DNA from 2 places in the Glaciecola sp. G7-5 genome. Region 1 is predicted to be linked to the other one. Evidence: predicted binding sites of a transcription regulator. Region 1 holds the regulator's gene; the other holds the start of a gene.

Region 1 (15,034 bases):
AAGCAGTTCTTCTTCAATCGAGTCAGCTGGGTAATGAAAAGGAACGGGACCATCAGCATTGCCTTGCAAAAACTGCTGTACTAAAGGTGAGTCTGAATTTTTAATCTCGTCAGGGGTTCCAGAGCCAATAATCGTTTTGTTTGCCAGAATATATGCATAATCAGCGATTTCTAAGACTTCATTTACATCATGTGTCACCACGATTGAGGTTAGGTCCAACGCTTTGTTTAAGGCTTTGATTAACGTCACTAGTACACCCATCGAAATAGGATCTTGGCCAGCAAAAGGCTCATCGTACATAATTAATTCTGGGTCTAAAGCAATGGCTCTTGCTAAAGCAGCGCGCCTTGCCATACCACCAGATAGTTCAGATGGCATTAAATTTGCTGCACCGCGCAGACCTACCGCTTCTAATTTAAGCTTGACTATAGTGGCGATGATCGATGCATCAAGCTGGGTATGCTCACGCAATGGAAAGGCAACGTTATCAAACACCGACATATTGGTGAATAAAGCGCCACTTTGAAACAGCATGCTCATTTTTCGACGCATTTCATATAAACGGTTTCTTGATACTCCATGAACGTCATCGCCCTGAAAAATAACCTGACCTTTTGATGGTCTAAGCTGGCCGCCTATAATTTTGAGCAACGTCGTTTTACCAATACCACTGGGCCCCATAATAGCGGTGATACCGCCGCGCTTTACCGACAACGAAATATCTTTATATATCTCGCGTTCGCCTCGGTAAAATTGCATGTCAGTGATTGAAACTATATTTTCAGACATCCGTTGATTTTTAAAACTCCAATGCTATTTGTAATTTGGTTTACGCTTTACAACAAGGCCATGATCATTAAGAAAAGTTCATCTAAACGCGCTTAACTTATCGAATAAATTTTTACGCCCTTGTTTTCTCTTTTTTATACGCCATTGTATGAAGGCGTATATAGGATGAAAAGAGACTAAAATTCATACACATTTTGTAGTGCTCTACACTAGACACCTCTATGTTGGTATAGTTTAGCCCTTTTCAAGCCTTTTGGCGTGAGAAATACGTAACAAAACGTACATTTTATTCGTATAAGCTATTTATTTTTGATTTTGTGTGATTTTCTATCTCGAAATCGCTACACTTTGTCATAGAATAAAGCCTTTCCACCAAAAAGAAGAATTCGGTAGTGATAGTTAATTTAGCGATATTTGTTGTTGGTTTAATAGTGTTAAGTTGGAGTGCTGACCGTTTTGTCTATGGCGCCTCAGCGCTTGCGAAAAATATAGGTGTAGCGCCTATGATGATCGGTCTGACCATTGTCGCTATGGGCTCTTCTGCACCAGAGATAGTCGTGGCCGCAACGGCCTCTTTTGCAGGCAGTACAGACACCGCAGTTGGTAATGCAATAGGCTCAAACATTACAAATATCGCACTGGTGCTTGGCATTACAGCGCTAATAAAGCCCTTAATAGTCTCGTCTACGACGCTAAAACGTGAATTGCCCGTTATGTTAGTGATTACGCTGATAGGCGTATATTTTCTTGCTGATAGCGATTTATCGAGAATTGAAGGCATCGTTTTAATCACCCTTTTTGTGCTAGTGATTGCAGGTATGGCGCTGTTGTCTTTTAAAGTAGAGAAGAACGACCCCTTAATAAAAGAGACGGACTCAGAAATCCCGCGTAACGTAGCAACAAGTACCGCAATATTTTGGGTCTGCGTGGGTTTGGTTGTTCTGCCGCTTAGTGCGCATTTCTTGGTTGAATCGGCGGTCTATATTGCTAAGTACTTTGGTATTAGTGATTTAGTGATTGGCTTAACAATTATTGCAATAGGGACTAGTTTACCTGAGTTAGCAGCCAGTGTTGCGGGCGTCATGAAAGGTGAAGATGATCTTGCATTAGGCAATATCATCGGTTCAAACATTTTTAATTTGCTTGCAGTTTTAGCTATGCCGGGTCTGATTGCACCAGGGGCGATTGACGCCAGTGCAGCAAATCGAGACACCTTGGTCATGCTCGGTTTATCTATACTATTGTTTGTGTTCTGCTTTAATCTAAAAGGAACAAGACAAATTAATCGCATAGAAGCGGTTATTTTCCTTGGGATTTTTGTGGGCTATCAGTACTTTTTATTTGCCTAGTTACGACCTAGGCCTTGTGCTTATCAATCAAGATTTGGCACTGGTATAAGTACACTTTAGGTGCATCATTTTTACAATATTTTCAGGTTATTTTCGACTATATGACTTATTTAGAATCCGCAAATAGAACGTTTAACAACCAAATAGAAGCACTTGGGGCCTTGCAATCGCAACTCGATGAAAGTTTTACTCAAGCTTGTGATTTACTGATGCGATGCACAGGTAAAGTCGTTGTATCAGGTATGGGTAAGTCTGGTCACATTGGTAATAAAATGGCCGCCACCTTTGCTAGTACAGGAACGCCTTCGTTCTTCATGCATCCGGGTGAAGCAAATCATGGTGATTTTGGCATGCTTAGTCCAAATGATGTCGTAATAGCGATATCAAACTCTGGCGAAACGCATGAATTGATAGGCCTTTTACCGTCCATTAAACGAATTCAAGTTCCTATAATTGCAATTACCAATAAGCAAGACAGTAGCCTTGCCAAATATGCCGATGTGGTATTGCAACTGGGCGTGAAAAAAGAAGCCTGTTCATTGGGCTTAGCACCCACCACGAGCACTACGGCAACATTGGTATTAGGCGATGCATTGGCCATAGCATTACTAGAAGCCAAAGGTTTTACCGCCGAAGATTTCGCCTTTTCTCATCCTGGCGGCGCCTTAGGCAAACGCTTATTACTGACCGTCGCTGACATTATGGTAAGTGGTAAAGATATTCCCTTAACACCATCGTCTGCCAATGTAAAAGAAGCGTTACTGGACATTTCATCGAAAGGTCTTGGGGTTACTGCTGTGGTAGACGACAGCAATCAGGTAATAGGTATTTTCAGTGATGGAGATCTTCGCAGAGCACTCGACAAACGTGTCGACATTCATCAAACCCCAATCTGCGAAGTGATGACCGTGGGGGAGTAAGCACTACCGAAAACGCCCTAGCCATAGACGCATTGAATCTAATGCAAAGTAAAAAAATAAACGCCTTGTTTGTTTTGAATGAAAAGAAACAAGCGATAGGCGCACTGACCACATACATGTTACTAAAAGCAGGAGTCGTGTAGATATGCACAACGACACACAAAATCAAGCATTGTCGAGCGAAGAGAATAATGAAGCGATGATTGACACACTTTACCAACCCGTTTCATCAGAATTTTTCGAAAAATGTAAAAAGATAAAACTCGTCGTTTTTGATGTAGACGGCGTTTTTAGTGATGGCCAAATTTATTTAGGTAATAACAACGAAGAATTAAAAGCCTTTAATACGAAAGACGGCTACGGCGTCAAAGCCCTTGCGAGATGCGGTGTAATGGTGGGCGTAATTACCGGTCGTAAGTCTGCAATTGTTGAGCAACGTATGCGAGCGCTCAACGTGCGCCACTTGTTACAGGGGCGTGAAGACAAACACAAAGCCTTAGCTGAATTAATGCGTATAACAGGATACCAAAGTCATCAAATAGCCAGCGTTGGTGATGATATGCCTGATATGGAAATGTTTCCTTTTAGCAGTATCAAAGTAGCAACGCTTGACGCCCATCCACTTATTAAAATGAAAGCTAATTACATTACCACCTTAGGTGGTGGTAAAGGTGCGGTAAGAGAGGTGTGTGACTTATTCTTACAGGCAAAAGGTAAGCTTGAGATAGTTCACGGTGCCAGTATATGAATCGTATAACATGGAGTATCGCTATTATTTTTACGGCGGTACTCATTCTTTATTTACCAATGTTATTTGAAGATGAAGAACAACAAATAGCCAACGACCGTGATATTGAATTAATTCCAAATTATCAAGCTGTTAACCTAAATAGTAAGTTGTATGATAAAGAAGGTAGGCTGAGCCATCAAGTGGCTGCCGATAAAATGGAGCATTACGATGCCTTAGGTTTTGCAGTATTTCATAATCCTGTCTACACCCTCTATTTAGATGATGGGCAGCCGTGGCAAGTGACTGCTGGTGAAGGCACATTATATACGAACAATAGAATTCAACTTGAAAAAAACGTCAAGATTGTGAATTTGCGATCGCAAGAGTATATTAAGGAAATAAGCACCGAGTACATTGAAATCAACTTACAAGACAAAACCCTAAGTTCAGACCAAAAAGTAACCATTAGTGGCCTCAATTATGAGGTTAACAGCATTGGCATCTTTGGTAATTTAACGACCCAACAATACGAGTTTAAACAACATGTACAGACCCAATTTAACCCCGTTCTTTAATCTACGCCTTGCAAAAGGCGGCGATGCCAAAGCTAATAACGGCGGTCAAAGCAATTACGCAGTTAAGCTGAATAAGTCTGTACGTAGGAAGGGCTTATATGCCAGCATCTTGGCTAGCTTGTTGGTTGTCAACCTTGGGAGTAAAGTCATCGCGGCGCAATCAACACCGCCCTCAAGTGAGCAAAGCACCATTGCGACCGATTTTTTATTGCCGGTCACCGCAAAATCCAAAAATCAATCTGTCGATGGTAAAACTAAAACTTCAATTTTCATCGATAATGTAATAATACGCCAAGGTAGTCTTGAAATCTTAGCCGATAAGGTTGTTGCAGATGCGACCGCAGGTAAAGGCAAAGAGGTCATCACTGCAACGGGGAATCCTGCTAGTTATAAACAGAAGCTTGAAGATGGCTCGGTGGTCACAGCCAGTGCAAATGAAATAAAATATGAAGTAGAAATACAAACGATTTCTTTAAAAGGCAATGCTGCAATTAACCAAAACGATATTAAGGTTAATGGTGACTCTATCGCTTTTAACATGGCCAAAGAACAAATTATTGCCTCAACTGATGCCAATAGTGAAATCCCAGTAACGACCGTATTGAGTCCAGGTGCCTTCGTTTCAGATAAAAAAGACGATGAGGACAAACCGTGAGCAGTACATTATCCGCTAAACATTTAGCCAAGTCCTATAAGTCACGTCAAGTAGTACGAGATGTGAGTATTGAAGTATCGACCGGGCAAATAGTGGGTTTATTAGGACCAAACGGCGCAGGCAAAACCACTACCTTTTATATGATTGTGGGTTTAGTTCCCTTAGATAAGGGCGATATCTTTATAGACCAAACCAATTTAAGTTTTCAGCCGATGCATGAGCGAGCGCGTCAGGGTATTGGATACTTGCCACAAGAAGCTTCTATATTCAGAAAGCTGAGCGTGTATGAGAACTTAATGGCAATTTTACAAACGCGCAAAGAGATTTCAAAAGAACAACGCGAACGCATTGCAGATGAACTGCTTGATGATTTTAATATTAATCATATTCGCAATAGTCTAGGCATGAGCCTGTCGGGTGGTGAACGCAGAAGAGTTGAAATTGCTCGCGCATTAGCCGCTGATCCTAAATTTATTTTACTAGATGAACCATTCGCTGGTGTCGATCCTATATCGGTGAATGACATAAAGAAGATTATTTATCAGTTGAAAGAGCGCGGCATTGGCGTACTCATTACCGACCACAACGTTAAAGAAACCCTCGATGTTTGTGAAATAGCCTATATTGTTAGCCATGGGGAACTTATTGCCTCGGGCAGTGCACAAGAAGTACTTTCGAACCAGACGGTGAGAGATGTTTATTTAGGTGAACAATTTTCTTTGTAATGACTCGCTAAAGCGCTATCATGTAGAAAAGTGAGTGCTTAGTCGTTGATAGCTTCAGCATTATGTCAAAATAGACAGGAACCGATGTTTCCTACAATTGGAGAAATTAGAGCCCCTTATGCAAAAACACCGCATTAATAAAGTAGAAGGTCAGTAATGAAACCTTCGTTGCAGCTCAAGTTTAGTCAACAACTTACCATGACTCCTCAATTGCAACAGGCAATCAAGTTGTTGCAGCTTTCTACTCTGGATTTACAACAAGAGATTCAAGAAGCCCTTGAATCCAATCCATTATTAGAGACTGCAGAGCATGATGTAGAAAGCAATAGTGCGTCATCGGATGACAATCAAACCCTTGATTCTCGCACTGATAAAGAACAGTTGTCAGTGAGTGCCGAAGCGACAAACAACAACGATACAGCAATGGCCAACGGCGACACTGAAGTGCCAGATACTATGGATTCGCATGATGCGCTTGAGAATAGAGAACTGCCCGATGACTTGCCATTAGATAGCTCTTGGGAAGAGTATTTAGGGTCGACTTCAGCGCCAACGCGCATGACCGGTATTAATCCTGATGATGACTACGTTTTTCAAGGAGAAACAACCGAATCTATTCAAGACCACCTTATGTGGCAAGTAGAACTCACCCACTTTAGTGATAATGACAAATCTATCGCAATTGCAATTATTGATTCTATCGATGAATCAGGTTACTTGACCGTTAGTAGTGAAGAAATTCTCGAGAGTTTAGATAATGAAGACATAGAACTCGACGAAGTCGAATGTGTATTGAAACGCATTCAACGATTTGATCCGGTGGGCTCAGGCGCGCGTTCGGTAAAAGAGTGTCTACTCGTACAACTTCAACAATTTAACGAAGATACACCTTGGTTGGCGCAAGCTCGCAGTATTATTGATGAACATTCAGATTTAATTAGTAGCAAAGATTATCGTACCTTAATGCGCAAGACTCGCCTCAAAGAAGACCAACTTCGGGAAGTAATGCGTTTATTAAAAACCTTAAATCCTCGTCCTGGCAGCTCAATATCGTCACGAGAACCAGAATATATTGTGCCCGACGTAAATGTCTATAAGAAAAAAGGCGTGTGGACGGTTGAACTCAATAACGAAGCTCTACCTGCGCTGACGGTAAACGAAACCTATGCTAAATTGTCAAAAACGACTAAAAATCCGAACGATTCTCAATATATTAAGTCTCATTTACAAGAAGCAAAATGGTTTATAAAAAGCTTAGAGAGCAGAAATGAAACCTTACTTAAAGTGTCGCATTGTATTGTTGCCAAACAACGCGAATTTTTTGAGCAAGGGCCAGAAAAAATGCAACCAATGGTGTTGAATGATGTAGCCGAAATGGTCGATATGCACGAATCTACAATTTCGCGTGTAACAACCCAAAAATACATGCATACTCCCAGAGGTATTTATGAGCTTAAGTATTTCTTTTCGTCACATGTAGCAACGGAGTCAGGTGAAAATTGTTCTTCCACCGCTATCAGAGCCTTTATTAAGAAGCTCGTGGCTGACGAACCTGCGCATAAGCCATTAAGCGATAGCAAGATTGCGCAATTGCTTTCGGACCAGGGTATTAAGGTAGCTAGACGAACAATTGCAAAATACCGGGAATCGTTACATATTCCCCCTTCGAATCAACGAAAAAGCCTCGTTTGAGGCCAAGCATTAGAGGACGAGCATTATGCAAATAAACCTAACCGGTCATCATATCGACATAACAGAATCACTTCGCAATTATGTTGATACCAAATTTGAAAAACTCGAAAGGCATTTCGACCACATTAACAATGTTCATGTTATTCTCAACGTCGAAAAGCTCACTCAAAAAGCAGAAGCGACGCTTCACTTAAGTGGCGGCGAAGTATTTGCGAATGCCGAACACACAGATATGTATGCGGCCATCGACGGCCTCATTGATAAGCTTGACCGTCAGGTCATTAAACACAAAGAAAAACAGAAACGTCACTAAGTAGAATATGATAATAAATGACATCATTTCACTCGACCGAACTCAATGTTCGGTCGAATGTCATAGCAAAAAACGAATTTTCGAAGTCATCTCCGAGATTGCGGTCCAACAATCCCCTGAATTAGACCAAGTGGAAGTATTAAGCAGTTTACTGGCCCGCGAAAAAATGGGCAGTACTGGTATAGGGCATGGCATTGCTATCCCCCATGGCAAAATTAAAGACTTAAGCAATATGATTGCGGTGATAGTCACTAGTAGTCAGCCCATTGAGTTTGACGCTATTGACAGCAAACCTGTAGATATCTTCTTTGCCATATTAGTCCCTGAGGAACAAACCGATCAACACCTTCAAGCATTATCTGGTATTGCACGCAAACTGAGTAATAAGGACACCGTCAAGGCTATACGTAAAGCCACAAACAAAAATGAAATCGTCGCCGCGTTAGCCTAAACCTTTTCATGAACATAAGCGCAATAAAAACAAACGCATATGTAACTCTTATAAGGTGATAAATGAAACTTCTGATTATTAGCGGTCGCTCAGGTTCGGGTAAATCAATCGCTTTGCGGTCACTAGAAGATCTTGGCTACTACTGTGTAGACAATATTCCAGTTTCACTTCTACCCACACTTACGCACACCTTGGTGGATCAACATGAACTTGTTGCCGTGAGTATTGATGTGCGCAATATGCCTGAAACTGAAAATGAAATTAGCGAACTACTTAATTACCTGCCTGAATTTTGGGAAATTACCATTATTTTTCTTGATGCAAGTGACGATGTACTCGTCAAACGCTATAGTGAAACGCGGCGCCTACATCCCTTGTTCAAACGCAGTAACTCACTGGTAGATGCGATCAACGAAGAGCGCGAAATCTTAGTGCCCGTCGCAGAAAAAGCGGATTTACATATAAATACCGACAAGCTATCGGTACATGATTTAGCTGAACTTATTCGCGAGCGCGTTTTAGGTAAGAAAAGCTCTGATTTAGTCATTGTCTTTGAGTCATTTGGTTTTAAATACGGCATCCCCAAAGACGCAGATTATGTGTTTGATGTAAGATTTCTACCTAATCCACATTGGGATCCTGACCTACGACCATTATGTGGACTTGATGGCCCCGTTGAGTTGTTTTTATCAAGCCAACCATTGGTAATGAAGTTAATTTGGCAAATTCAAAATTTAATAACAACGTGGTTACCCCACTTAGAGCGCAATAATCGCTCTTATGTCACCATTGCGATTGGCTGCACAGGAGGCCAACATCGTTCGGTTTACGTAGCGCAGTCTTTAGCAGAGGCATTTAAAAGTAGCCACGGTGATGTGCAAGTTAAACACCGTGAAATTGGCTTATCAAAACCTTTAGAAATGGCAAACGCTGAAGAAACGCCTGACGCACAAAGTAACATCAATAGCGAAGCCGGCAGCGAGTAAACTAGGGAAAACGGAGCTAAAAAATGAGGCTAGTAAAGACACTTACCATTGTTAATAAACTAGGCTTACATGCAAGGGCTGCGACGAAGTTAGTGCAGTTAGCCAATAGCTATGAATGCGAAATAGTGCTTGAACAAGACTCACAACAAGCCCCCGCAAATAGCGTACTTGCCTTATTGATGTTAGAAAGCAGCCAAGGCAAACAAGTGACGTTAATTTGCGACGGTGCTGATGCACAAGTCGCTATGCAGAATATTGAAAACCTCATCGCGAATAAATTTGATGAAGGCGAATAAATAGCATCTTTCCAGTCAATTCATCCCACAATGTTCTGACAAATGCTATACTTGCGCCACATCATAGCGCACTGCAACATTCTTATTTACAAACACAACAAAAGCATTTATAAGACACAGTAATATTGCTGTAGCGCAAATTAACACTCTTATATAGACCGACTCAATGTCTGACACAATCGAAACAACGCACACACAAGCTAGGTTAGAAAAGATTTCAGCGTCACTAGCTGCTGGTGCATTTGTGCGTGTTCGAAAACTATTACATGACATTCCTGCTGGTGATGCAGCCCTACTGCTTGAATCATCACCCACCAAAACGCGTGATATTCTGTGGCAAATGCTTGATGCGGACTTTCATGGTGATGTATTAGAAGAATTATCTGAGGACGTACGTAACGGTATTATTAGTAAAATGATGCCCTCAAGCGTTGTCGATGCGCTAGAAGACATGGATACTGATGACTTGGCAGAAACGCTAAGTTCTTTGCCAGAGAACGTGCTCAATAGCATTTTAACGTCGATGGACACTCAAGATAGGCAGCGAGCTGAAAAAGCGCTCTCTTATGGAGAAGATACCGCCGGCTTCATTATGAATACCGACACTATCACGCTACGCCATGAAGTTACTGTTGATGTAGTGATACGTTATTTGCGTTTAAAAGCTGAGCTACCTGAAAATACCGACACCCTGTATGTCGTGAATAGGCAGGACGTGCTAATTGGAACGGTGTCACTTTCTCGCTTGTTAACCTCAAGTCCAAATGTCAGTGTCGAAGATATTATGGACGACGAACCAGAAGCACTTACCGTAAATATGGAAGAACGCGCCGTGGCAAGTATGTTCGAGCGCTACGATTGGTTGTCAGCGCCGGTCGTAGATGAAGACGGAAAGTTAGTCGGACGAATAACGATTGATGATGTCGTTGATATCATTCGTGAAGACGCAGAGCACTCAATGATGAGTATGGCTGGTCTTGACGATGAAGAAGATACCTTTGCTCCTGTCGGCCAGTCTACCAAGCGCCGCTCTATTTGGCTTGGTGTGAACCTAGTCACGGCTTTACTCGCGGCAGCAGTGAGCGATATGTTTGAAGCCACACTTAGTCAATTAGCTGTTTTGGCGATTCTTAACACCATAGTGCCGAGTATGGGCGGAGTCGCAGGTAATCAAACACTAACCCTAGTCATTCGCGGTATGGCTTTGGGTCATGTAACTAGCGCCAACGCATTATGGTTAGTGAGAAAAGAACTCGCGATTGGTTTTCTAAACGGTATTATCTGGGCTTTTTTGATAGCGTCTGTGATTGCCCTGTGGAAACAAGACTACATGCTTGGCTTAGTAATCGCCTTCGCCATGTTGATGAACATGATTGCTGCAGGCTTAGCCGGTGCTACCTTACCTATCGTCATGAAGAAAATGAAAATAGACCCAGCCCTTGCCGGTAGCGTTATATTAACCACCATCACAGACGTGGTCGGTATATTTGCCTTTTTGGGCACCGCAACATTGTTTCTTATGTAAGGTTTGCAAAGCGCCCCGTCAACTCAATCGTCGTATTGATGTTGTTTAAGCCACTCATGCAAATAAGGCACATCTTTGCTTATTGCCATTTGCAGTTGTTCTACCCACTCGTGAACATTCTCCCACCAAGCGGGGTGATCCCCTTGTTGAATCATATTCGCGGTGATTTGCACTCGGCTTAAGCCCACAGAACTAGCAGCACCTTTTATTTTATGCGCTTGCGAACACACTTCGTCTTTATCATCGGCGGCCAGCGATACATTCAATATCTCCATGTATTCTGGTATTTTGTCTTCAAAGACCGCTAAACTCGCTTCTACCATGCCCTCACCAATGGTTTCAATTAACATGATAAGCAAGTCAAGATCGAGGACTTTTTGTGACTCTTGTTCTATCACGACTTTTTTACTCCCTTTTTGATCAGTGTTTCGAGGTGGGGGCAGATCGTTGCGTAGATCAGTAGCGAACAACTCATTGAATACTTGGATAATGCGACTCTTTTTAACGGGTTTTGCGATAACATCGTCCATTCCGTTTTGTAAGTACTCTTCTCTTGTCTTAATCACATTGGCAGTTAAGGCAACAATGGGAGTACGCAGCACTAAGTCCTCTTCTAACAATGTGCGAGCAACATCAAAACCGCTCATATCAGGTAACTGAATATCTAATAAAATGAGGTCATAGGTGGTTTCTTTAACCATATCAATCGCTTCTTGCCCGGTCATTGCTACGGCAACGTGTTGGCCTAGTTTCTCTAGCAAGGCCTTGGCGACCATTACATTCAGTTCAATATCTTCAACTAAAAGAATGTTTAAGCCAGTTACTCTCAGCTCTTCTACATCTGGACTTTGATGGCTGACAGTCACAGGCAGTTTAATTTCAAAGCACGTGCCTTGATTAAGCTCTGAATTGACACGAATGCTACCATTCATTTTATCTACCATCTGCTTACATATAGCTAAGCCTATACCCGTACCTGTCGCAGATTGAAAGTCATCACGTTGAACTTGATAATACATGGCAAATATTTTGTCGAGTTGGTCTTTTTCAATGCCAATACCCGTATCTTGAATCGTAAATGTGATATCAGCTTGCGTCTCGCTGTGTATTGTTGCCGACATAGTCAACGATACGGAGCCTTTCGGAGTAAATTTGACAGCGTTGAAAAGCATATTCCAGAGTACTTGGCGCAAGCGCGTGCCATCCGCTTCAAAGGCAACAGGGACAGGGTCTACAATTTTCCAATTAAATGCTAAGCCCTTGTCTGCAGCCAGCAACTTAATAATACTCGCTAACTCATTGACAAAATTGACTGTACTGACCGTTTTATATTGCATTTCTACTTTGTCGCGGTCGAGTTTATCGAGGTCAATTATATCATTGAAAATATTCCCCAACGTGATTGCGCTGGCGTATATAGTGCTCACCCATTCAAATTGTTCGGCGTTTAGCTTAGTGTCTCGCATCATTCTCGACAAACCGACAATACCATTGAGTGGCGTTCTCAGTTCGTGCGATATGGTTGCTATAAACTTTGTCTTATCTTTACTCGCTTGCTCTACTGCCAACTGCGACTGCTTACGCTCAGTCATATCGCGACCAAAGGCTAATAAACCAAGCCTTTTACCGTCATGATCAAAGAAAGGTACCTTGCGCATTTCAAAATAGCGACGCCGACCGTCCGCAAAACGCAGCCATAATTCTTCAGTAATAGGCGCGTTTGTTTCTAATACTTCTTGATCCGAAGCAGCTACTTGTCTGGCTAACTCTTCATCATATACTTGATGCGGTGTTAAGCCCATTAGTTCTTCTTGAGTTTTACCCACAAGCGCTTCGGCGACTTTATTGCAGCCTTCAAAGCGCCCTTCTTCATTTCGGTAATAAATCAAATCAGGAGAAGCATCAATAATGGAACGCGTTAACGTAGATAGTCTGCGCGCTTCTAATTCTTGCTCAGACTTTTGTTTTATTTCTTGCTCTAATTTTGAAAACATCGCTTCGCGTTCAAGTTGAGCATGCTTACGTTGTTCGATTTCGTAATTCAATTGACGAATATTGTTTTGCAGTTCACGGTTAAGTATCACATCGTGACGACGCAGCCGCTCAAGTTGATTGACCGCTTCTTCTAAATTGATACGAGAATGTTCTAATTGTTTAATTAATTTGCCAAAGAAGAACAACAGACATGGTGCACCGATTAAGGTTAAAACAATTGCACTTAATAAATCATGAGTACGAATATCGCTGCCAAGCGCTAAGCGCACCACAAAGGAGCCTGAAATGGTAAAGCACAAAGTAAACAGGACAAATAAAACACTGACTTTAAACGTGCCTAATTTATTCACATACTGAGCGACGTTAATTGCCCATGAGTCACTTGGAGTTTTATTTAACATAGTTTTTTTGGTGCCTAAGCAAGCAAACCGCGTTTAAGCGATATAAAAGAAAGTTTGGGCCTTGCATGCTATCAAGAATTTGGAGTGACGAATAGTCGAATAAGGCAGAAACCTAGGCTAAATTTGTTGCAAAACAATGTCAGTGCAAGTTTACGCATTAAAAAACTATAATTATGCGATAAACCCCTGTTTTATTGCATTCGTATTAAGATAAAAGTTGCTGTTTCAACTATTTTTAACACTTTATTTACCTCAAGCGTCAAAAAACATACTTTGCCTGTTTTATAGACTAAAAATATATCCACATATAAAACAAAGACTTAATTGATTTCAAATTGACGAGTATCAATATTCTAATGCAAGATAATTGATTTCTGGCGCGTAAGTATGTAACTTCAACATCCCGCTTAGTGGAATGAATAAAAATTCGATACGCAACCGTATCCTCAAAACAGCTAACGACGTCGAACAAATACAATAATAATAGTCGACAAATACATTAGCATAGTGGCAATGGCTACATGCTAGATGACTAGGTCCTTATTTCATAGGAAAGCACAACGAGCGCCGCTTTTATAAACGGCGCGAAGGAGTAATGTATGGGTTTATATCATTCATCAGATTCGAAAGACAACTGTGGATTTGGTTTAATAGCGCACACTGAAGGCGAGTCGAGCCATCAGTTAGTGGCTACTGCGATTGAAGGTTTGGACCGCATGCAGCACAGAGGCGGTGTTGCCTCTGATGGCAAAACCGGTGACGGCTGTGGATTGCTATTGCAAAAGCCTGATACTTTTTTCAAAAAAGTAGCTTTAGAGGAAGGCTGGGTGTTAAACAAAAACTATGCGGTTGGTATGGTTTTTTTATCACAAGACCCGATCAAAGCCGAAGCTTCGCGTAAAGTATTAAATGAAGAATTACAAAAAGAGATGTTGAATGTACTAGGTTGGCGTGAAGTGCCCGTTGACCATAGTGTACTTGGCGACTTAGCTAAAACTGGTGTACCGCAAATTGAACAAGTATTTGTAAACGCGCCTAGTGGTTGGTTGGCCCCTGATTTAGAACGGCGTTTATATATCGCTCGACGCCGCGCAGAAAAACGCGTTGCGCTAGAGGATAGTGATTTTTACATCGCCTGTTTGTCGACTTTTGTAACCATCTACAAAGGGCTAGTAATGCCCAAAGACTTGCCCAAATTCTATTTGGATTTGGCGAACGCTGAGCTGACCTCTTCTATATGTGTGTTTCATCAACGCTTTTCTACAAACACCTTACCCAAGTGGCCACTAGCACAGCCTTTTAGATATTTAGCGCACAACGGTGAAATAAACACAATTAAAGGTAACCGTGATTGGGCTATTGCCAGAACAAGCAAATTTGCAACACCGCTTATTCCTGATCTTATGCAAGCAGCACCCTTTGTTAACGTAGAAGGCTCAGATAGTAGCTCGCTAGATAATATGCTTGAGCTATTCTTAGCAGGCGGCATGGATATCTTCCGCGCCATGCGTTTGTTAGTGCCACCGGCATATCAGAACAACAAAACCATGGACAAAGACCTGCGGGCATTTTACGAATTTAACTCGATGCATATGGAGCCATGGGACGGACCTGCTGGGATTGTATTGACCA
Region 2 (15,034 bases), 590 kb from region 1:
TAGGAAATTCACGACTTACATTGCCTCCTACGCCATCAACCAACTGATTCAATTGTTCTGGCGTAGCGCCTTGTAATATATACGACTTCACAGTTGAGCCAGGTATTTCTTTACCTTGGCTTAACAAGTTCGCTGAATCACCTGAATAATTGTTAACAGCAATTGCGGCAATTGCCGAGACTATTACAATAAAAACTGAACTACTTATCATTCTCATTTTATTACCTTTAAATACTAACCATAACTTCCTAACTGTCTCATAGCATTTAATATGCCAACTATAATAACAATTATAAGCCATTGAAATAACACACTTATTATCATTTTTAGGCAAAAGAAACTTAAATTTTGGACTTAAAAAATGAACTTCAAAAAACGAATGACTTAATTATTGAATATAATAATGAAGGGTTGTGTTCAATTTTTTAGCCACTTTTTATCTTGAAGTTGTACTAAAACGTGACCACAAGCCTCTTGTATTTCCATTAGATATTGCAAGACAAAAAAAAGACTTTCAATAACGAAAGCCTTTTTTGAGTTTGTGTTTACTTTGCCTTTTGTTTATTGCCAACCGTCTTCGACAATAGGAACTTCTACATTAAGATCTATTGGCTCAACGTCTAAATCCGCACTTTGAAGATTCATTTCTTCACCACCCCAATGCATTCCTTGAACGCTCATTTCCTCACCACCCCAGTGCATTCCTTTAAGGCTCATGTCTTCACCACCCCAATGCATACCATTGAGACTTACATCGCGACCACCCCAATGCATTCCTTTAATGTGCATATCTTTACCACCCCAATGCATACCATCAAGTGCTAAATCCGCTCCGCCCCAATGCATACCATTAACACGAATGTCTGCGCTGCCCCAATGCATGGCGTTAAGGTTCAAATCCGCGCCGCCCCAATGCATACCCTGGCTTAAAATAGTGCCATCAAGCAGTTCTAAGTAATAGTTACCTTGGTCATCTATTTTAGCGGGACCAACAAAGTGATTTGTACCGAGTAAATCTTGTTTAATATCAAGGCTAGTGTTGGCGCAGTTGCTTGTCGTACTAAGCGCAGCGTCGTAAGCGTTTACTAAACCAGCACCTTGTTCAAAAGGACTGTAAGTCGATATTTCACTATCGCTCGCTCGCACGGCTGCTGACATGATTCTACATTTCACTTCGTCTGGCGTGGCATAAGGGTCATTCGATATAACTAGTGCCGCTATCCCAGATACAATCGCTGCCGCTTGTGAGGTACCTGACACTTTTGCATAGTCAGCGCCCATCAGGCTAGCTTTAAGTTTTCGGAGCAAATATGCACCATCTAATTTAGATCGGATGTTAGCACCATAAGCTACTACATCTGGTTTCACGAAACCTTCATACGTTGGCCCTTTAGCAGAAAACGAAGCCAGTCTGTCATCGGTCATATCGTATGGTGTATCATTGTCTGTAATCGCACCAACGGTGATAATATAAGGAGTATTCCCTGGTACGGTAATGCCCATGTCTTTGCCACTATTCCCTGCAGAACTCACGACAACAACACCCGCATCCCACAAACGCATAACAGCTTGATTAATTGGGTCATTCCAATAATATCCTTGTGCTTGTGCGCCTAATGACATATTGACTACACGAATTTTATATTTGTAACGATTTTCGAATATCCAGTTTAATGAATCTAAAACTTTTGAATAGCTGGACTCACCGTTAGCATCAAAGGCTTTTACAGAAAGCAAATAGGCGTCGGGTGCTATACCATTATACTTACCGCTTTGGGCATCTATCAAACTGCTACCAATAATACCTTGAATATGCGTGCCATGACCGTTTTGGTCATCGTTGAAAAAATATGTCTCTCTTCCTCTAAACGCATCATATTTCACGGTCACTCTTTGTCTATCCGCCCTATTTCTGAACAAATAACGACCTAAAGTTCCCCATGTGTTATTACCGCTATCAATAACAGCGACGGTGACACCTTCACCAGTTATATTCATATCATGGAGTTTATCAGCACCTGTTTGTTCAGCGATATAATTGTTTATCGAAAAAGATTGGTCGCTAAAATATGAAACAAGGCTACTGGTAATCACAGTACGGTCGTCTTGAATTCGAACACCATTTACTTCACGAATCTTATCCGCTTGGCTGGGAGTTAACAAAGCGCTAACCGCATTAATTATTGGAAATTCGCGGCTTACATTACCGCCTACGCCGTTAACAAGCTGGTTTAATTTCTCTGCAGTGGCACCTTGTAAAATGTACGATTTTACCGATTTTGTTGCAGACTTAGTATCAGCCTGGGCTAGGCTGTTGCCGCCACCTGAATAATTATTAATAGCGATAGCAGCAATTGCCGACACTATTATTACAAATACTGAACTACCTACTAATCTCATTTTACTACCTCAAATATGCAAAATATCTTTTCAAGAACGTTAAAGCACTTACCGTGCCAAGTTTTTATTCTCCGTAGGCCATTGTATTTATGGATTATTTTATTACCTTGCATTCATATTTTAAGAGTCACTAAATTTTTGAATAAAGTTAAGAGATGCTTTGTTCATATTTTTAGTCAATTAAAAATATGAACGATATTGTGAACAAAGGTACCAACTAAGTACATTAGCACTTGCTGAAACGGGGTCGTAGGCATAAGCCGTTCGTACAGGAAGTATTCAGGGATTTAACAAATCAGCCGATACCCTAAGCGTTGGTTTATTAAGGGTAACTTGTGCAAAAAAGACTGCTAATTCTATTTACTATTTTGGGGCTTACCGCAGCATATTCTCTGCTCAGCCTAATGCAAACAGAGGAAGTTGACGACTATGGTGATTTCAACACAATCGCCATACAGAAGCCCAGCCCGTCTCCTACTTCTAAACAGCTAAGCAGTCAGCCGGCGCCAGCACCACAACGTGCTTTAGAAACGCCCAAGCAACAAGTAAACACCGTCACAACGAAACCAAACGCTGTCAGTGCACCTGACGATATAAATTCATTAATTGCTTTAGTAGGTATTAGCGAAGTGGTCGATGAACCTGAGTATCAAGCTGCGGCAAGATTAGTGTTAATTAAGTATAAAGAACAACTACTAGAACGACGTGAAAATGAGTTCATTGCTAATAGCGGGATTGAAATCCTGAAAATACACGATGATAGTATCAATGTGAAATTTGAAAATAAGGAGTATATTGTCCCGCTAACACCACCGAACTTACTTGCCAGAGGACACGAAGAAGAAGAAGCCTCATATGCAGAGCTTCTAGCAATGACGCCGCAAGACATTAGTACCCGTCCACGGATTATTGAACATATATTCGAGCTAACAGCAACGCCTTATATCGCCGACGGAAAGCTAGTTTCGCCTGGCTTAAATCCAGCTTTGTTTGAACAAGCAGGTTTTAAAGGCGACGATGTATTAAAAACGATTAATGGTAAACGTGTTACGGTTGCCAGTGAGTTCGAAGAAATCAAAGAAGAATTGAAGACAGCAAGCATGCTTAAATTCACTGTAATGCGCCGCGGCCGACTAATTACGCTTTACTTAGATATCCCTTCAGAAACCTTAGAATTAAGAGCCGATTAGTTAAAAAAAGGCGCTAACCGTAAGGAAAGCGCCTTTAATATCAGACTAAAAAAGCTTACGCTTTTTCTAATACGTCAACTAACATCCAAGTCTTAGACTTTGACAAAGGACGACATTCAGTAACAGATACTAAATCGCCTTCGTTACAAACGTTAGCTTCATCGTGTGCATGTAACTTAGTAGAACGTTTGATAAACTTTCCGTATATAGGATGCTTAACAAATCTTTCTACTCTAACAGTAATGGTTTTATCCATTTTGTTACTCACCACACGACCTTGGACTGTACGAATTTTTTGTTCAGACATCTTATTCTCCAGCTTTCTGAGTCAATATGGTTTTAACACGTGCGATGCTACGACGTACTGTTTTGATTTGGGCAGTTTGTTCCAACTGACCGGTAGAGTTCTGCATACGTAAATTAAACTGCTCGCGAAGCAAGTTGTTCAATTCAGTGTTTAGTTCTTCTACACTTTTTTCTCTCAGTTCTGTCGCGTTCATTACATCACCGTCCGAGTTACAAAGGTTGTTTTAAATGGGAGTTTAGCAGCAGCTAAAGCAAAAGCCTCGCGCGCTAATTCCTCTGGCACACCTTCCATCTCGTATAAAACACGTCCTGGCTGAATTTGGCAAACCCAATATTCTACGTTACCTTTACCTTTACCTTGACGCACTTCTAGAGGCTTCTCAGTAATTGGCTTATCAGGGAACACACGGATCCAAATTTTACCTTGACGTTTTACATGACGAGTCATGGCACGACGTGCGGCTTCGATTTGACGAGCGGTCATACGACCACGGCCAACAGATTTAAGGCCATAGGTTCCGAAACTTACTTTACCACCGGCAATAGCAAGTCCGCGGTTACGACCTTTATGCATTTTACGAAATTTCGTACGCTTTGGTTGTAACATGATTAACCCTCTCGCTTAGGATTACGGCCTTTCTTCTTAGGTGCAGATGGAGCTGGTTGCTCTTGTGTCAGTGGTAAACCACCTAACACTTCACCTTTGAAGATCCAAACCTTAACACCAATGATTCCATAGGTAGTTAATGCTTCAGATGTAGCGTAATCGATGTCTGCACGGAATGTATGCAAAGGTACACGACCTTCACGATACCATTCAGCACGTGCGATTTCAGCGCCACCTAAACGACCACTAACTTGAACCTTGATACCTAAAGCACCTAAGCGCATTGCGTTTTGAACTGCGCGCTTCATAGCACGACGGAACATTACACGACGCTCTAATTGGCTAGAGATTGAATCTCCAACTAACTGTGCATCTAATTCAGGTTTACGAACTTCGGCAATGTTCACTTGTGCTGGAACACCAGCAAGCTTAGTGATGTGATTACGTAGTTTTTCTACGTCTTCACCTTTTTTACCGATAACAACACCAGGGCGAGCAGTGTGTACAGTGACACGTATACTTTTTGCTGGTCGTTCGATCACGATTTTAGAAAGTGATGCATTCTTCAGTTCTTTAGTTAAGTACTGACGAACTTGGTGATCACCGTATAAATTGTCGGCATACTCTGCTGTATTAGCGTACCAGGTTGATGTCCATGGTTTGCTGATACCCAGGCGTATACCGGTAGGATGAACTTTCTGTCCCATTATCTACTCCTAGTTATCCGCTACAATCACGGTTATGTGACTGCTACGCTTAAAAATACGATCAGCACGGCCTTTAGCACGTGGCTTAATACGCTTCATAGTTGGTCCTTCATCAACGAATACTTTTGCTACCGACAATTCGTCGATATCAGCGCCTTCGTTGTTTTCGGCATTGGCAATCGCTGATTCAAGAACTTTCTTGATTAGCGCTGCACTTTTCTTTGGGCTGTAAGTAAGCACTTCAAGCGCTTTCTCGACGTGTAACCCGCGGATTTGATCTGCTACCAAGCGTGCCTTTTGAGCCGACGTACGAGCATGACGATGTTTAGCTAATGCTTCCATTTCTTACTCCTCTTATCGTTTGGCTTTCTTATCTGCGACATGGCCGCGATAAGTACGCGTTGGAGCAAATTCGCCCAACTTATGACCGACCATTTCGTCACTGACAAATACAGGAACGTGCTGGCGACCGTTATGGACTGCAATGGTTAACCCAATCATATCTGGGCTAATCATGGAACGACGAGACCAAGTCTTAATTGGTTTCTTGTTACCGTTTTCCACTGCAGCTTCTACCTTCTTCAGCAAGTGTAGGTCTATAAAAGGACCCTTCTTGAGAGAACGTGGCATGGTGAATCCTCGCTTTTACTTGTTACGACGACGTACGATAAGTTTATCGGTACGCTTATTACTTCGAGTCTTCTTACCTTTAGTAGGAACACCCCAAGGGCTTACTGGATGACGACCACCAGATGTACGACCTTCACCACCACCGTGTGGGTGATCAACTGGGTTCATGGCAACACCACGAACAGTTGGGCGAACACCGCGCCAGCGAGTTGCGCCAGCTTTACCTAGTGAACGAAGCATATGCTCAGAGTTACCTACTTCACCGATAGTTGCACGGCAGTCAGATAATACTCTGCGCACTTCACCAGAACGTAAACGAAGAGTCACATAAGTGCCTTCACGTGCTAGGATTTGTGCGTATGCACCAGCAGAACGTGCAATTTGTGCACCTTTGCCTGGCTTCATTTCGATCGCATGTACTGTTGTACCAACCGGCATGTTACGCATAGGCATAGCATTACCAGGTTTAATAGGAGCATCAGCACCAGATTGGATTGCATCGCCAGACTTGGCACCTTTAGGCGCAAGCATGTAACGACGCTCGCCGTCTGCATAAAGCACTAGTGCAATATTCGCAGAACGGTTTGGATCATATTCTAAACGTTCAATTTTGGCTGGAATGCCGTCTTTATTACGTTTAAAGTCAATTACACGGTAGTGTTGCTTATGTCCACCACCAATGTGACGTACTGTAATACGACCGTTATTATTACGTCCACCGGACTTGCTGTTCTTTTCTAATAAAGGTGCGTAAGGCGCTCCTTTATGTAGATCAGGGTTGGTTACCTGAACAACATGACGACGACCAGCGGAGGTAGGTTTAGCTTTTAATAATGGCATGTCAAATCCCCTTATTCAGCGCCACCGACGAAGTCGATGTCTTGACCTTCTTTAAGCACAACATATGCTTTTTTCCAGTCGCTGCGTTTACCGAACGACTGACCGTGACGCTTAACTTTTCCTTTCACATTCACGGTACGTACGCCTTGAACTTCTACTTCGAAAAGTTTTTCAACAGCAGCTTTAATTTCAGCTTTGTTGGCGTCTTTTAGTACTTTGAATACAAAAGAATTGTTAGTCTCAGATACCATAGTCGACTTTTCTGAAACATGAGGTGCTAAAAGCACTTTAAATAAACGTTGTTCGTTCATGCTAAGGCCTCCTCAAGTTGCTTAACTGCGTCGGCTGTCATCAACACTTTTTCAAAAGCGATTAGACTAACAGGGTCGATGCCTTGAACATCACGAGCGTCTACTTTGTAAAGGTTGCGTGAAGCTAAGAACAAGTTCTCATCTAATTCACCGGTTACAATTAAAACGTCTTTCAGTTCTAGTTCGTTAAGTTTTGCTAATAGTTCTTTAGTTTTTGGTGTATCTACACCGAATTTTTCAACTACTACCAAACGGTCTTGACGTACCAATTCAGATAGAATGCTTTTCAGCGCTCCACGGTACATCTTTTTATTTACTTTTTGATCAAAGTCACGAGGTTTTGCAGCGAATGCACGACCACCACCAACCCAAATTGGGCTGCGGATAGTACCAGCACGAGCGCGGCCTGTTCCTTTTTGACGCCATGGCTTCTTACCGCCACCACGTACTTCTGATCTTGTTTTTTGTGCTTTAGTACCTTGACGAGCTCCAGCACCAAATGCAACAACCACTTGATGTACTAGCGCTTCGTTAAACTCACGACCAAAAGTGGCGTCTGATACTTCAAGAGCGCTTTTAGCGTCTTTCAATGTTAATTCCATCAGTTCACTCCCAGTTACGCTTTGCCAGCTGGCAATACGATGACATCGCCGCCAGTAGCGCCAGGTACGGCACCTTTAATTAATAAAAGGTTATTTTCAGCATCTACGCGAACAAGCTCTAAAGACTGTGTGGTGATACGCTTGTTACCAAGCTGACCGGCCATTTTCTTGCCTTTAAATACTTTACCAGGTGATTGGTTTTGACCAATCGAACCAGGTGCTCTGTGAGATAGTGAGTTACCGTGAGTCATGCGCTGTGAACTAAAGTTCCAACGTTTGATTACACCGGCAAAACCTTTACCTTTTGATGTGCCTGCGACATCGACTTTTTTAGTGTCGTTAAAAATGGCTACAGTTAATTCACTGCCCACTTCAATATCAGCACCCTCGTCATCTGCAAGACGAAATTCCCATAGTCCACGTCCAGCTTCCACGCCAGCTTTAGCAAAATGACCTGCTGCAGCTTTATTTACGCGATTCGCTTTCTTTGTACCAGCGGTAACTTGTAATGCACGATAACCGTCTGTGTCTGCAGTACGTAACTGAGTCACACGGTTAGGGGTCGCTTCGATAACAGTCACAGGGATAGAAACGCCATCTTCAGTGAAGATGCGTGTCATACCTACTTTACGACCGATAAGTCCAATCGACATTGTTATTACCCTCTTAATATCTAGCTGCGGCGCTACTAGCCCAGACTGATCTGAACATCAACGCCCGCAGCTAAGTCCAATCTCATCAAAGCATCAACTGTTTTATCAGTTGGTTCAATGATATCTACTAAACGTTTATGTGTGCGGATTTCGTATTGATCACGCGCGTCTTTATTTACGTGCGGCGACGTTAATACAGTGTAACGTTCTTTGCGTGTAGGTAATGGAATTGGACCACTAACCTGCGCGCCAGTACGCTTTGCTGTTTCAACGATTTCCGCAGTAGATTGATCAATCAATTTATGATCAAACGCTTTCAAACGAATACGAATTCTTTGATTTGGCATCGATTAAGCTCCAACCGAAAGAACAATAAAATTCACCTTTTCGTACCCTTCCTTCTCTGTAAAGAGAACCGGGAGAAAAGATGTGCGTAAACCAATAACCTCTTATTGAGGTCCTGTTTATAGGTAGTGTGTAAAAATGAACTTACCGGTAAGTACCTAAAGTAGCGACAAGCGCTGATTGACCTAGATATATACCCACTACACGTTGTTAAAGCCAAGCAAAAATCTTGCTTGTTCAGTAACAGTGGGCGCGAATTATACAGAGAAATGGACTTTTGGCAAGCTTGATTGCGAAATAATCAATTATTATTTGTTCTTTAGCTTAATTATCACTTAGCCCATGCGCGTCATTATGAAAGCTTTATATATGAGTCATAACAGCCCGAAGCCGCGCTGGTCTAGTTTATGTCGTTATTTATACCAATGTTATGAAAACTAATAATTTTGTATAAGAGCAACAAACCTTTCTTTATTTCAGTACTTTATATTGGTAACTCAACTAACTAAACCGTGAGCGCTAAAGTAGTAGAAGTAGCCACTACAATAACGATGAGAAACATACCATGAAGCCAAGGTCAACACCGCAACAAGCTGAATCTAAAGTCGTACATTTGTATCAACACGCGTACATTCCTATTTTAGCGCATTTTTTGTTTGCCGGTTTTTTGATTTACCTAACTTGGGACTCGGTTGAATCGGGTTTAGTAGTGCAGTGGCAATCTTTTTTAGTGTCAACATTGCTTATCACTGTGCTTAGCTTTTCGATGTTTACTCGCAAAAGAAGCGCTGATGAAGTCGACTACCTTAAATGGGAAAACTATTTAGCGGGCGCTGTCTTTCTTAATTGTGTGGTCTTCTCATGTGCTTATGTATTTCTATTATTTACTGGCGCTTCTGAAATTTTCCCGCTAATTAGCACCGCGATAGCAATGCACTTGTCACTCGTACTAGTACCCAATATTGCTTCTAAAAAAATTATGGCATTGGCGACCCTTGCCTTGGCTACGCCATCCATTGTTAGTCTGTTTATTGTCAGCCCTGAGATTGCGAAAACCTTATCAGTGGGTTTATTAGTGTATACAGGTCTTATGCTTGCCGTAAGCTGCAAGATAAATATTACACTAAAAGCAAGTTTTCATACGGCGGGGAAATACGTCGACTCCCTAGAGTTAATTAGCAAATATGAAGCTAGGCTAGAAAGTTCGACGATGGAAGATCCAAATACACAGGTTTTAAATAGACGTTTCTTTGACCTCATCATTGACGAAGAAATACGTCGTGCCAAAAGAACAGACAACAGTCTTAGCTTAGCGCTAATCCAAATCGATTGTTTTGATGAATATATCCAGCATTATGGTAAAGCTAAGGCAGATAAGTGCATGCGCACTGTTGCCAAGATAATGGCTAAAGCGGCTCCTAGAGGAGGCGAATACCTGACGCATTTTGATAAGGACAAATTTGCCCTAGTGGTACCTAATATTAACACTAAAGACGTATTAGCCTTTGCTTCAAAAATGTCAGAAATAGTAAAACAAGCGCAGATAGAGCACGAGGCAACTAAGGTAGAACACTGGCATAAAGTAACTGTTAGTATCGGTATCGCTGAGTTTAAACCGGGCAATATACTGAGTGTAGAAGAAATCATCAAACAGGCCAATCATGCACTTAATATGGCAATAAGTTCCGGCGGCAATAACACGCAAGTTTTTGATGTAGATTCAAGTGTAGGTGTTGAGCGACGCGCAACAAAACCTTCAATAGCAAGAAAGGCGCCATTCAAAAAGGAAGACTATTTTGAACAAGACAAAACACCTTCTGAGCCTGAAACAGCTATGGTCGAACAGGTGGAATTAGAGCAAGCTTTAGCTAAACAAGAAGCCCTAGCTCGAGCCGAAACCTTAGCAGAACAAGAAGCCTTAACCCGAGCGGAACTATTGGCCGAGCAAGAAGCCTTGGCTCGATCAGAAGCATTAGCCGAGCAAGAAGCCAAAGCGCGCGAAATAGCACTTGCTGAAAAAGAAGCCCTAGCTAGAGAGAAAGCTATAGCTGAGCAAGAGGCACTAGCTAGAGAGAAAGCTATAGCTGAGCAAGAGGCACTAGCCCGTGAAGAAGAAGAAAGAGAGCAACAAGAGGCTCTGGCGCGTAAAGAAGCAATGGAACGAGAAGAAGATTTAGCCCGCCAAGAAGAGATAGAGCAACAAGAGGCTCTGGCGCGTAAAGAAGCAATGGAACGGGAAGAAGCTTTAGCCCGCCAAGAAGAGATAGAGCAACAAGAGGCTCTGGCACGTAAAGAAGCAATGGAACGAGAAGAAGCTTTAGCCCGCCAAGAAGAGATAGAGCAACAAGAGGCTCTGGCGCGTAAAGAAGCAATGGAACGGGAAGAAGCTTTAGCCCGCCAAGAAGAGATAGAGCAACAAGAGGCTCTGGCACGTAAAGAAGCAATGGAACGAGAAGAAGCTTTAGCCCGCCAAGAAGAGATAGAGCAACAAGAGGCTCTGGCGCGTAAAGAAGCAATGGAGTTACAAGAGGCTTTAGAACTGCAAGAAGCTTTAGCCCGCCAGGAAGAAATAGAGCAACGAGAAGCGTTGGCACGTAAAGAAGCAGCAGAATTACAAGAGGCATTGGAACAGCAAGAGGCTTTAGCACGCCAAAAAGAAATAGAGCAACAAGAAACTCTGGCACGTAAACAAGCAATTGAGCGAGAAGATGCCTTGGCCCTTCAACAAGCATTGGAAGAGCAAGAAGCGCTTGCGCATAAAGAAGCAATAGAAAGGCAGGAAGCTATAGCACGCAAAGAAGCATTGAAACAGCAAGAAGCACTTGAACGCAAAGAAGCATTGGAACAGCAAGAAGCACTTGAACGCAAAGAAGCATTGGAGCAGCAAGAAGCACTTGAACGCAAAGCAGAATTGGAGCGACAAGAGACCTTAGAGCGAGAAGAAGCCTTGAAACAACAGGCACTATTAGCACGAAGAAGAGCATCGATGCAAAAGGAGCCTTTAACCCGTAAAGAAGCTCAAGCTCGTAAAGAAGCCCAAGAACGTAAAGAAGCTCAAGCACGTAAAGAAGCTCAAGCCCGAAAAATAACAATGGAGCAGGAAGAATCATTTATGCCTGAATTTGCTTTCGACCTAGACGAGCCTATGACGACACGTGCCGGAAAACCCTTAACAGACATTGAGGGGTTTAGGTAAATAGCAGTAGCAGACGACGATAAATGGAACATGTCTATACAGAAACCAGAGGTAAAAAAAGTCTTTGCTGTCAATGGTATAAAAATTGCTTAATGTGAGAGTTACTCACCGCCCGTCAAAAATAATTCATCAGGGCCTCTCACATTAGGAAATATGAATGACTTCGTTTACTGGTCAATTGCGTCCCAATATACTGCATACAATACATAGCATTTTAGAACAACATGTTAGCCTTGATGAAGCATTTGAACATATCGAACCGCTTATTTTAAGGGCCTTCAACGCGAAACGACTTTCTATATTTCAGCGTCGTACTCATCACCGTGATTTAGTCTCAAGGTACAAAACGGGCTCAGAAACCCGCGAATTAAAAGTCGCTATTAATACGCAGTCTATCGCCGGTTATGTCGCGATGGCGCAACAAGCCGTTGCAGTTACCAATCCCTACGATGAAGATGCACTCAAGGCGATTAACAGTAAGCTTCGATTTGATAAGAAATATGACCGTTTAACGCGGTTCAAAACCAAGAGCATTTTGTGCGTACCCATGAAGTGCAATGGTGTGTTACTAGGCGTAGTACAAATCGTCAATAAAGAAGATGGTGACTTTAATGACGTTGATATCACACTGGCATTTAAACTTGCGAGATTATTTGGAAGTTACTATAAATTTGAATTTGGCGGCACAGTAAGGCCCTTCGATTATCTGGTACACAAAGGTTTACTCGACGCCAAAATACTCGACAATTTGACGCATAATTCTAGCGTCAAACATTTAGCTTATTTACTGCATACTGAACACCAGATTGCTGAAAGTGATTTATGCGAAGCTCTCTCGGTGTATTACCAAGTCCCCTTTATTGACTTTGCACCTGCCGAGTTTCATATATCGAATAGCGACTCAAAGCTAAATATTTCTTATTTAAAGCGCAACACGGTAGCCATCTTAAGAGACATTAGAGAACAAGCCGTCGTCGTCATGTTTGAACCCAATAACACAGCACTTTTAATGGAAATTGAAAGCGCTTTAGGAGATGACAATTACCAACTTGCCTTTAGCTTACCGTCAAAAATATTACAATATTTAGGTGAAACCAAATCCCGTTCTCATTCGAGTGAGTTTGACGAAATTATCGGTGAAATCGACAGCATTTCGGTAAAAGAAGAAGTTCGTAAAGAAGATGTCGTAGAAGATGCGCCAGCAATTGTAAGATTGGTCGCAAGTATTTTATCAGAAGCCAAACGTATGAATGCATCAGATATTCATATTGATCCTGAACCCGACAGTCCAACACTCGTTAGAATGAGGGTTGATGGCGAAGTACGAGACATCAACCAAGTCCCACGCTCACAACATAATGCGATTATTGCACGCATTAAGATTATGGCCGGACTAAATATAGCGGAAAAACGCATCCCCCAAGACGGCAAATTAATGTTCGATTCTGGCGGTCAAACCATCGACGTTCGTGTTGCGACCATTCCGACGGTAGAGGGTGAAGGCATAGTAATGCGCTTGTTGGCTGGCAGTGATGTTATGCCAATTGATAAAATAAATTTATCACCTCGCAATTTACAAATGCTCAAATCGCTAGTCACCATGCCTCATGGCATCTTATTGGTGGTTGGCCCAACTGGTTCGGGAAAAACAACGACCTTGCACGCCATTTTGGGACACTTAAACACTCCTAATAAAAAGATTTGGACGGCAGAAGATCCCGTCGAGATTACGCAATATCGCTTGCAACAAGTACAAATTAATCCAAAAGTGGGTTTTACCTTTGCCAAAGCCTTAAGAGCCTTTTTACGCGCCGATCCTGATGTAATACTGATTGGCGAGATGCGTGATAAAGAAACGGCTAGTGCGGGTATTGAAGCTTCCTTAACCGGACATTTAGTGTTATCGACCTTACACACAAACTCTGCCCCTGAAACGATTGGGCGCCTCCTCGATCTAGGCATGGATCCGGTCAACTTCTCTGATGCTTGTGTAGGAATTTTAGCCCAACGATTGGTACGCGTACTATGCGAAAAATGCAAGGTAAAATATACTGCTGAAGCCTCTGAGCATGCTTTTCTACAGCGTCAATATGGTAAGGATTTCTACGCCGAACTGAATGTCAACGAAGACCTTCAACTATATAAAGCTGTCGGTTGCTTTGAATGTAACGACACCGGCTACAAAGGCAGAACAGGTGTACATGAATTACTCCCAATGACGCCAAAGATTCGTAGTTTAGTGTATAAAGAATCATCAATTGCAGATATAAAAGCGCAAGCCATGGAAGATGGTATGCGCACGCTTACGCAAGATGTTTTGATAAAAGTACTCAATGGCGAAACAGATATCCCGCAAGCACAAATTATTAGTGGTTCAGGCATGTGGTACTAAAGGACACACAATCTCAAAAACGGACCTTTGGCCAGCACAAGTGACGCTGCACATTATGTAATAATAGTAATCACAAACAGTATAAAGAAAAATGCTTAAGTAGCCGATAACCGCTTATAGGTCCATAGTCCGTAGGCCTTCGTTTTATTTAGTATTGAGGAAATTCGCCCGTTTATGTTCAACAGTACGCAACACGCTGCCATGCTTCAAAACTTGCAAGATCAGCTAAATCAGCTGCCAAGTTTAATGGCGGCTTATCAACAGATAGAACCACTAATCTTACAAGCTTTTAGTGCTAAACGGATGTCTTTATTTCAACGCAGATTGCAACATCAAGATCTCGTTGCTCGCTTTAAAACAGGGAAGGAAACTCGCGAAATAAAAGTATCGATTAGTCCGCAATCTATTGCCGGTTATGTGGCAATGGCGCAGCAAGCACTAATCATCAACGACCCCTATGACGATCAACAACTCAAAGCGATTCATTATAGACTGCGCTTTGACAAGAAGTTCGACCAATCAAGTCAATTTAAAACCGACAATATTCTCTGTATTCCTGTAATGAACGCAGGCGTTTTAATGGGCGTAATGCAAGTCATAAATACGAGCAATCCGGGCGGCTATGATGAGAACGACTTATTATTAGCGCAAGAAATTTCGGACATGCTTGGCGACAAATTTAGATATGAATTAGGAGGGACGACTAATCCGTTTGATTACCTAGTTCACAAAAATTTAGTCAGTGATAAAGTCATCCAAGAAATAACTCACGACGCTACCATGAAGCAAACTGTTCAGAGACTCATTTCTGAACACCGTATAGCTGAGCATGAAATAGGTAACGCAATTAGCGTG

The links. Region 1 encodes sigma-54, which starts transcription at its own class of promoters, with help from an activator protein. Its sites were predicted from a motif close to GTTGGCACGNNNNTNGNNT; they were not measured.
Region 2: AC0L6H_RS07780 (S8 family peptidase) is a predicted target of sigma-54. The motif match lies at 2,443-2,461, and genes of this name have one in related genera.

What each region holds. Positions count from the first base shown of each region.
Region 1 covers NZ_CM147892.1:2,367,700-2,382,733, reverse strand. Annotated here, with positions in the region: gene AC0L6H_RS10470 (ATP-binding cassette domain-containing protein) at 1-789, opposite strand, end outside; gene AC0L6H_RS10465 (calcium/sodium antiporter) at 1,182-2,138, shown strand; partial or broken gene AC0L6H_RS10460 (KpsF/GutQ family sugar-phosphate isomerase) at 2,240-3,201, shown strand; gene kdsC (3-deoxy-manno-octulosonate-8-phosphatase KdsC) at 3,258-3,806, shown strand; gene lptC (LPS export ABC transporter periplasmic protein LptC) at 3,803-4,363, shown strand; gene lptA (lipopolysaccharide transport periplasmic protein LptA) at 4,332-5,018, shown strand; gene lptB (LPS export ABC transporter ATP-binding protein) at 5,015-5,743, shown strand; gene AC0L6H_RS10435 (RNA polymerase factor sigma-54) at 5,900-7,435, shown strand; gene hpf (ribosome hibernation promoting factor) at 7,461-7,748, shown strand; gene ptsN (PTS IIA-like nitrogen regulatory protein PtsN) at 7,756-8,199, shown strand; gene rapZ (RNase adapter RapZ) at 8,262-9,185, shown strand; gene AC0L6H_RS10415 (HPr family phosphocarrier protein) at 9,209-9,481, shown strand; gene mgtE (magnesium transporter) at 9,648-11,006, shown strand; gene arcB (aerobic respiration two-component sensor histidine kinase ArcB) at 11,030-13,402, opposite strand; gene gltB (glutamate synthase large subunit) at 14,002-15,034, shown strand, end outside.
Region 2 covers NZ_CM147892.1:1,776,202-1,791,235, reverse strand. Annotated here, with positions in the region: gene AC0L6H_RS07785 (S8 family peptidase) at 1-217, opposite strand, end outside; gene AC0L6H_RS07780 (S8 family peptidase) at 562-2,400, opposite strand; gene AC0L6H_RS07775 (hypothetical protein) at 2,736-3,590, shown strand; gene rpsQ (30S ribosomal protein S17) at 3,646-3,897, opposite strand; gene rpmC (50S ribosomal protein L29) at 3,899-4,090, opposite strand; gene rplP (50S ribosomal protein L16) at 4,090-4,503, opposite strand; gene rpsC (30S ribosomal protein S3) at 4,506-5,210, opposite strand; gene rplV (50S ribosomal protein L22) at 5,220-5,552, opposite strand; gene rpsS (30S ribosomal protein S19) at 5,565-5,840, opposite strand; gene rplB (50S ribosomal protein L2) at 5,856-6,680, opposite strand; gene rplW (50S ribosomal protein L23) at 6,692-6,991, opposite strand; gene rplD (50S ribosomal protein L4) at 6,988-7,593, opposite strand; gene rplC (50S ribosomal protein L3) at 7,608-8,246, opposite strand; gene rpsJ (30S ribosomal protein S10) at 8,282-8,593, opposite strand; gene AC0L6H_RS07715 (diguanylate cyclase domain-containing protein) at 9,157-11,787, shown strand; gene AC0L6H_RS07710 (ATPase, T2SS/T4P/T4SS family) at 11,945-14,179, shown strand; gene AC0L6H_RS07705 (GspE/PulE family protein) at 14,354-15,034, shown strand, end outside.